2 regions of the Psychrosphaera algicola genome follow, and region 1 is predicted to be linked to the other one. Evidence: predicted binding sites of a transcription regulator. Region 1 holds the regulator's gene; the other holds the start of a gene.
The links. The regulator ArgR, encoded in region 1, controls arginine synthesis, uptake and breakdown. The targets are predictions, from matches to a motif close to ANTGAATANNTATTCANT.
Positions count from the first base shown of each region.

Region 2: the regulator ArgR is predicted to act here: its motif matches at 2,650-2,667, upstream of PN838_RS10100 (OadG family protein).

Region 1 is NZ_JAQOMS010000002.1:3,603,656-3,608,083, forward strand. Features, by position in the region: partial or broken gene PN838_RS19755 (Dyp-type peroxidase) at 1-163, shown strand, start outside; gene PN838_RS19760 (P-II family nitrogen regulator) at 348-686, shown strand; partial or broken gene PN838_RS19765 (ammonium transporter) at 698-1,904, shown strand; gene argR (transcriptional regulator ArgR) at 1,972-2,436, opposite strand; gene mdh (malate dehydrogenase) at 2,577-3,515, shown strand; partial or broken gene ispB (octaprenyl diphosphate synthase) at 3,743-4,428, opposite strand, start outside.
Region 2 is NZ_JAQOMS010000002.1:1,893,343-1,897,770, forward strand. Features, by position in the region: partial or broken gene PN838_RS27220 (sodium ion-translocating decarboxylase subunit beta) at 1-117, opposite strand, end outside; gene PN838_RS27225 (sodium ion-translocating decarboxylase subunit beta) at 143-538, opposite strand; partial or broken gene oadA (sodium-extruding oxaloacetate decarboxylase subunit alpha) at 543-2,323, opposite strand; gene PN838_RS10100 (OadG family protein) at 2,334-2,585, opposite strand; tRNA gene PN838_RS10105 (tRNA-Arg) at 3,388-3,466, opposite strand; tRNA gene PN838_RS10110 (tRNA-Arg) at 3,491-3,568, opposite strand; tRNA gene PN838_RS10115 (tRNA-Ser) at 3,593-3,683, opposite strand; gene csrA (carbon storage regulator CsrA) at 3,872-4,063, opposite strand; partial or broken gene PN838_RS10125 (aspartate kinase) at 4,175-4,428, opposite strand, start outside.

The DNA.
Region 1 (4,428 bases):
GGGATTATTGTTTATCTCGTATTGCGCTGACCCTGATGCGTTTTCTGCGATCTTATCAAATATGGTCGTCGGTAATGATGATGGGGACTATGACCACTTGTTAAATTATACAACTGCAGAAACGGGGGCAGCCTTTTTGCACCTTCAGTGGACTTTTTGGTAAACCAAGGCTCTCTCTAAATCTAGTCTTTCACGCCAGTCACCCTAGACACTATCATTCGGCTTTTATATGGGTGAAAAGATTTCATCCATATAAGTGACCAATACTCACCTGTAACTATTGCATATTTAACTGTGAATATTTAGGCTCTTTTTCAAAATAAATATGCAATCAACATGGTGTAAAAATGAAAAAGATTGAAGCAATCATAAAGCCGTTCCGTTTAGAAGACGTTCGTCTTGCGCTGCAAGAAGTAGGAGTCGTCGGCATGACGATTACAGAAGTAAAAGGGTTTGGACGCCAAAAAGGGCATACTGAAATGTATCGAGGCGCTGAATATCAGGTCGATTTTTTACCAAAAGTGAAAATTGAAATGATTGTCAACAGTGACGATGTGGAGCGCTGCATTGATGTCATTACCAATACAGCCAGAACTGGCAAAGTTGGCGATGGCAAAATTTTTGTAATTGATGTCGACCGTGTCGTGCGGATCCGTACTGGTGAAGAAAACAACGAAGCGATATAGGGTTAGACAAAATGCAAGAAATTAATAGTGCAGTAGAGACATTAGTCCAAAGCTCTAACACGTTATTTATATTACTCGGCGCTATAATGGTTTTTGCCATGCATGCCGGATTCGCCTTTTTAGAAGTTGGTACGGTTAGACACAAAAACCAAGTTAATGCGTTGGTTAAGATCATGGCTGATTTTGGCGTATCATGCGTAGCTTACTTTTTGTTGGTTATTGGTTAGCGTACGATACGACCTTTTTGCGAGTGCTCAGACGTTATCAGAAAACCATGGTTATGATTTAGTTAAGTTTTTCTTTTTAATGACGTTTGCGGCAGCAATTCCAGCTATCGTGTCGGGCGGTATTGCGGAACGTGGTCGTTTTTATCCATTTTTAATCGCATCCGCGTTGATAGTTGGTGTGGTATATCCAACGTTTGAAGGGATTATTTGGAATGGCAATTGGGGCTTTCAGGCTTGGTTAGAAGCGTTAACCGGCGCTCAGTTTCATGACTTTGCAGGTTCTGTGGTCGTCCATGGTGTAGGTGGTTGGTTAGCCTTTGTCGCTGTTATAATGTTGGGAATGCGACAAGGCCGAATACGTGGCGGTAAACTTGTGGCATTTGCACCATCTAACATTCCATTTTTAGCGTTAGGTGCTTGGATATTAAGTATCGGCTGGTTTGGCTTCAACGTAATGTCAGCACAAACACTGGATGGTATTTCAGGCCTTGTGGCGGTTAACTCATTAATGGCGATGGTCGGTGGTATTTTAGCTGCTTTGTACTTTGGTAAAAATGACCCTAGTTTTATTCACAATGGTCCATTAGCGGGCTTGGTGGCGGTTTGTGCAGGCTCTGATGTCATGCATCCAATCGGTTCATTGTTTGTCGGTTTGATTGCTGGTGGCTTATTTGTTTGGTTGTTTACCTATGTACAGAACAAGTTTAAGTTTGATGATGTATTAGGTGTGTGGCCATTGCATGGCGTTTGCGGTGCATGGGGCGGTATTGCCTGTGGCATATTTGGTAGTGAAGCGCTCGGTGGTTTAGGTGGCGTATCATTGACAGCTCAAATTATCGGTACACTTGCTGGTATTACAATTGCGTTAGTCGGTGGTGGAATTGTTTACGGTTTGGTTAACAAATTCTCTGCTCTAAGAATGACAGATGAAGACGAATTTGTTGGTGCAGATCTTTCGATTCATAAGATCGGATCTATAAACGAAGATTAGTTTAAAGTAATTACTTATAAAAAATCCGCATGAAAATATGCGGATTTTTTTATTTTTGGCTAGTTATCTAGACAGTTTCAAACAATTGTTTCACGTTTGTTAGGGTATGTTCAATCTCACTTACCTTCAATGGTGCGATGAAAATAGTATCGTCGCCGGCGATTGTTCCAAGCACACCTTCGGCTTTTCCAACTGAATCGAGTAAGCGAGCAATGAGCTGTGCAGCGCCCGGACTGGTTCGGATTATAACCATAGACTCGTTGTGTTCTACATCGAGCACTAATTGTCTAAGAGGGCTCTTAGCGGTAGGCATACCAAGCTCTGCAGGCAAACAGTAGACCATTTCTTGTTTGGCATTACGGGTTCTAACAGCGCCAAATCGAGTCAGCATCCTTGAGACTTTAGATTGACTTACATTGTCAAATCCTTGAGCTTTTAGGGCGTCAACGATATCGCCTTGCGATCCGAAACGTTCTTCTTTTAGTAATGCTTTGAACGCTTTTATTAGCTCTTCTTGTTTGGTTTGACTCATGTAAATATTTTCCCCACATTTAACAAATAAATAATAATTCATTTGCCGCTATAATACTAATTGCTATTTGAGTTTTTACTCATATTTAAGTATGGTTTGCCGGAAATCGTACTCTATAACCAATTAAACTGGAGAAATACATGAAAGTTGCAGTTTTAGGTGCCGCTGGTGGTATCGGTCAGGCTCTATCTTTATTACTAAAAACTCAGTTACCACAAGGTTCTGAATTAGCATTGTACGACGTAGCACCGGTTGTTCCAGGTGTTGCTGTTGACTTGAGCCACATCCCAACTTCTGTAAAAGTTGAAGGGTTTGGGGCAGACGACCTTGATAAGGCGTTAACGGGTGCAGACATTGTATTGATCCCAGCTGGTGTTCCACGTAAACCGGGTATGGATCGTTCTGACTTGTTCAACATCAATGCAGGTATCGTTAAAAACTTGGTTGAAGGTATTGCTGACCATGCACCAGAAGCATGTATCGGAATTATCACTAACCCTGTTAATACGACAGTTGCAATTGCTGCTGAAACGTTAAAAGCAAAAGGTAAATACAACCCTGCGAAATTGTTTGGTGTTACGACACTAGACGTTATTCGTGCAGAAACGTTTGTTGCTGCAGTTAAAGGTTTGGATTGTGAAGATATTGTAGTGCCTGTTATTGGTGGTCACTCTGGTACAACAATTTTACCTCTTCTTTCTCAAGTTGAAGGCGTAGAGTTCTCTCAAGAAGAAATTGAGCAATTAACTCACCGTATTCAAAATGCAGGAACAGAAGTTGTTGAAGCCAAAGCGGGTGGCGGTTCTGCTACTTTGTCTATGGGTCTAGCAGCTGCACGTTTTGCACTAAGCTTAGTAGATGCGCTTAACGGCGAAGAAGACGTATTTGAATACACGTATGTTGAAGGTGACGGTTCTGATGCTCGTTTCTTCGCACAGCCAGTATTAATTGGTAAAAACGGTGTTCAAGAAATTCTTCATTATGGCGACTTAAGTGAATATGAAGAAAAATGTAAAGCTGAAATGATTGAAGGCTTACGTGGTGATATTAAACTAGGTGAAGATTTCGTTAACGCGTAATTAAACTTAAAATATCGTCAAAAAACCGCTTTGGGGCTTAGCCCTTAAGCGGTTTTTTATTATTCAGTAGGCGGTAAAATTACTGCTTTGATACGGGTTCAGTCCACCGTTTATGCCTAAGTCATACCTAAGCAAAGTTTATTTATGTGATATTGCTTTATTACTACGTGACCAATTTACTAAATAAATTGGCCACGTAAACTTAAAGTGGAACTAATGGTAAGAAGTTAATTCGTTCGATGAACGGAGATATGTGCTAAAGAAACAAGCGCTTGCTTAAATTCAGACTCTTCTAAACAGGTTAATTGCTCTATCGCTTTGTCTGCTTCTTTCTCGGCTTTTATTCTCGTATATTCTAAGGCACCGGTTTGTTCCATCGTTGCTATGATGTCTGAGAGGTGGGGCAGGCCATCACCGTTTTGAATCGCAAGACGAATTTGTTCAGATTGTGCACCTGTGCTATTCCACATGGCGTATAGCAGAGGCAAAGTCGGTTTCCTTCTGCTAGGTCATCACCGGTATTTTTACCCATGTCGCCGGCTTCTGAAGTGTAATCCATTACATCGTCAATTAGCTGAAATGCCGTACCTAAATGCATGCCATATTTTTGCATCGCTTGTTCAGTTGCCTCATCTGCACCTGCAATAATAGCCGAGAGTTGCGTTGCCGCTTCAAATAATCGTGCGGTTTTACCATAAATGACATCAAAATAACTTTGTTCAGTGGTGTCTGGATCATTACAGTTCATTAACTGCAAAACCTCGCCTTCTGAAATTTCATTGGTCGCATTGGCTAAAATATCCATAATACGCATGGATTTTAAGCTAACCATCATTTGAAACGAGCGGGTATAAAGAAAGTCACCCACAAGTACACTTGCTTGGTTACCAAACACTTCATTGGCGGTCTCTTT
Region 2 (4,428 bases), 1.7 Mb from region 1:
TGGCACCAACGCCATATAAGAATATGCAGCTACCGCAATTGCACCTAACAAATCAGGGGCCAATTTAGACGCCAAGAATATTGCTGTCGGTCCATCAGCACCACCAATAATGGCAATAGCAGACGCATCTTGTAAGGTAAAGTCAAAACCAAGGTATTAGGTTTAATAATATGGCACCAAACAAGGTCGCAAAAATACCAAACTGAGCTGCGGCACCGAGTAATAACATCTTAGGGTTCGCGATTAACGCCCCAAAGTCTGTCATGGCCCCCACCCCCATAAAGATTAGCAGCGGGAATACCCCCGTCTCTATTCCAATGTGGTAGATATAATATAAAAGTCCGCCTTCATCAGTAAAACCCGCCAATGGAATGTTAGCCAAAATGGCACCAAAACCAATAGGTAATAACAATAAAGGTTCAAAGCCTTTTGCAATCGCGAGATAGAGTAAGCCACAGCCTACTATCATCATCACAATTTGACCCATTTCAAAATTCGCAAGGGCCGTTGATGCCCATAGCGTATGCAATCCGTCCATTATATTACCCCAGAGTTAGCAAGACATCGCCGGTTGAAACCGAGTCGCCATCTTTGACATTGATTGAGGAAATAACACCACTTGATGCAGCTCGAATTTCAGTTTCCATTTTCATCGCTTCCATGATGATCACAACATCACCCTCTTGAACTGCGCTACCTTCAGAAACTAATAACTTGAAAATATTACCTGCTAGTGGCGCATTCAACGTTTCGCTGCCAGTTACTGCTGCGTGCTGTTTACCACTTTCATCAGATGGTCCTTTGCTTACCACTGAAGTCAACTCACCAGAAGGCGCTACAACCACTTCATAAACTTTACCATCGACAGAAACGCTATACGCTTCAGGTTCACCGTCTGCGACTGCCGGTTTAGATGACTTAGTTGATTCAACGTCACCAGTAGGGACTGGTTCAAATGCTTCAGGGTTATTGCGATTTTCTAAAAATTTCAGACCAATTTGTGGGAATAACGCATACGTTAAGACGTCGTCAATCTGGTCATCGGCTAGCGTAATATCTTTATCCGCTGCAATATTGGTTAATTCGTCAGTTAAAGACTCAAGCTCATCACTGATAACATCTGCTGGACGACACGTGATAGCGTCCGCACCGTCTAATACTCTAGCTTGTAGCTCAGCATTAACTGGCGCAGCTGTTGCGCCATATTCGCCTTTTAATACACCCGCAGTTTCTTTGGTAATTGACTTATAACGTTCACCAGTCAATACGTTTAAAACAGCTTGAGTACCTACTATTTGCGACGTTGGCGTTACCAAAGGAATAAAGCCTAGGTCTTCACGAACTCGTGGAATTTCTTTAAGTACTTCGTCAAACTTGTCTTCAGCACCTTGTTCTTTTAACTGGCCTTCCATGTTAGTTAACATGCCACTAGAACTTGAGCTAACAAGATACGCGCATCTACGCCTTTCATGCTACCTTCAAACTTCGCGTACTTCTTACGAACATCACGGAAATAAGCGGCTATCTCAGCAAGTAATACAAGATCAAGCCCTGTATCACGTTCAGTGCCTTCAACAATAGCAACCATAGTTTCAGTTGCCGTATGGCCGTACGTCATACTCATTGAGCTAACGGCGGTATCTAACATATCAATACCAGCATCTATTGCTTTTTGGTACGTTGCGGTAGAAAGACCCGTGGTCGCATGGCATTGCATTGCAATCGGTAGGTCAACAGATTTTTTAAGGCCTAAAATTAATTCTTCACATTCATATGGTTTTAATAAACCGGCCATATCTTTAATACAGATAGAGTGACAACCCATATCTTCTAGACGCTTAGCCATGTCTAACCACATTTGGATATTATGAACTGGGCTTACTGTATACGAAATAGTGCCCTGAGCATGTGCGCCAACATCTACAGCAGATTTAACAGCTGTTTCTAAATTACGGATGTCATTCATTGCATCAAAAATACGGAATACGTCAACACCATTTTTATGAGCACGTTCTACAAACTTACGAACGACATCGTCAGCATAGTGGCGGTAACCTAAAAGATTCTGACCGCGCAATAACATTTGTTGCTTAGTATTTGGCATCGCCGCTTTTAATGCACGAATACGTTCCCAAGGATCTTCACCAAGATAACGGATACACGAATCGAAAGTCGCGCCACCCCAAGATTCTACAGACCAATAACCCGCTTTATCGAGTTTTTCAGCAATTGGTAGCATGTCATCTAAGCGCATACGAGTCGCTAGTAACGACTGGTGTGCGTCTCTGAGCACTAATTCTGTAAGTAATAATGGCTTTTTCATGTTCCGTCCTCTAATTGTTCTTTTTGCGATGTTGTTTAATGGCAGCGCTTATTGCTGCGACAACTTGTTGTGATGTATCGCCAGTAGCAGAGTGTGTATTTCTTCTTGGGGCGGGAGTTGACGTTTCCGGCTCTGGGAATGATTGAACAAAAGAGGTTAACCCTTTTGTCGCAAAAATCAGTATTGTTAAAAACACAAATACGACCGTCATTCCGACCACCATAAGTATGCCTGCTTCTACTAAAAGCTCAGTAACATTCATAATCCAACCCTGTTGTATTTATTTAATTAAACAATTTGATCTGGGTGCATATTATTCCACAATAAATGAATAAATAAGCAACGCCCAACGTAATCAAATTAGAGTATTAGCTCTTAAGTACCACAGAAAACGTTAGAAAGAAAAGTTATTTTTTCTAAATTGGTGCATAAAAGAGCTCGAATTCAGCGAATAAATATAGCTGAAAACCAGTAAAAATAAAGCTTTGACACAAATGGTCAGTCCATTTTACAAATTAGTAATAATGTAAAACCAAAATGAAGATCCGAGAATGAATATTAACCGTTCGTAAAGTAATATAATTTGGGGTAACTAAAATTACGGCTGTTATTTTTTATACAAACTGTGATTGATAATTAAACAGGACTTTTGAGCCCAACAGTTTTCCAAACCCGAAATAGTATCCTAAACACTATGGCGTCTAAAATATACATCTCAAACCTATAAACTCGTCAACTAATCGTTATAGGTTAGTCGATTTTATACGAGGCGATACCGTGGACAACAAAATTATTTTTAAGCGTCTTTGTTATTGCTTATTGAAAATCAATAAAACCCAACAACAGACTGAACTCAAAGCTGTGAAAAAACGAGAAATTGGGTTATGGCGTAACAATGCGTATTAGAATTACAAAAATATTAGGGTGTTTAAGACATTTTGATATTGAATTAAGTTTGGAGTTAACGAAGGAATACCGATGTGGTTTTTATACTGAGTGGGTTTTGTAGTGCGCTGCGTTGAGCGTTTAGAAATGTTTGGGGTGGTAATAAAAAGGTTGTTTCATGGCGCGCTCGGGAGGATTCGAACCTCCGACCGCCTGTGTTCGTAGCCAAGGTACTCTATCCAGCTGAGCTACGAGCGCGCAACAAGAAACAACGTTAAAAAATGGCGCGCTCGGGAGGATTCGAACCTCCGACCGCCTGGTTCGTAGCCAAGGTACTCTATCCAGCTGAGCTACGAGCGCGCTATATCTTTAACACACATTGAATGGCGGAGAGGGGGATTCGAACCCCCGATAGGGCTACAAACCCTATACTCCCTTAGCAGGGGAGCGCCTTCAGCCTCTCGGCCACCTCTCCACTCAATGTGGATGCGTATAGTAATGATCTGAAAATATAAGTCAAACAAAAAATAACAAATAAATTACTGTCTGCTTTGATTTTGACCAATTTGAAAGTTTACCCATCAGATTGACGGATAATCAACCAAGTTTACATACAATTTAAAACGTTAAAATAAAAAAGCCGACTCAAGGTCGGCTAAATGCTTATTCCGCTTCTGAAGGTGTTCCACCTTTTTCAGCCTGAATTCGCATGTATATCTCTTCACGGTGAACCGCAACTTCTTTAGGGGCGTTAACACCAATTCTTACTTGGTTACCCTTTACACCTAATACAGTGACAGTGACTTCGTCACCAATCATTAATGTTTCACCAACACGACGAGTTAGTATAAGCATTATTAGCTCCTTATATGCTTGCTTATGTTACTTTCCAGAGGAAAGCTGTATATCCAGCAAAAAGCTGACGAGAGTGATTCTACAGGTAGTGCCACAAACATCCAATTTCTACTAATAACATTTGTTTAACGCAAAAGCACTGTGAAGCGCTCTCACTGCCAGTTCCATATATTTCTGTTCGACGAGAATGGAAACTTTGATTTCAGAAGTCGAGATCAAATCCACATGAACATGTTCATCTGCTAACGTCTTTAGAATTTTACTAACGACGCCAACATGAGATCTCATCCCTACTCCTACTACTGAAATCTTAGCAATAGATTTGCGACCTTGCACATTATCATTTGATTTATTTTCACTTTTTG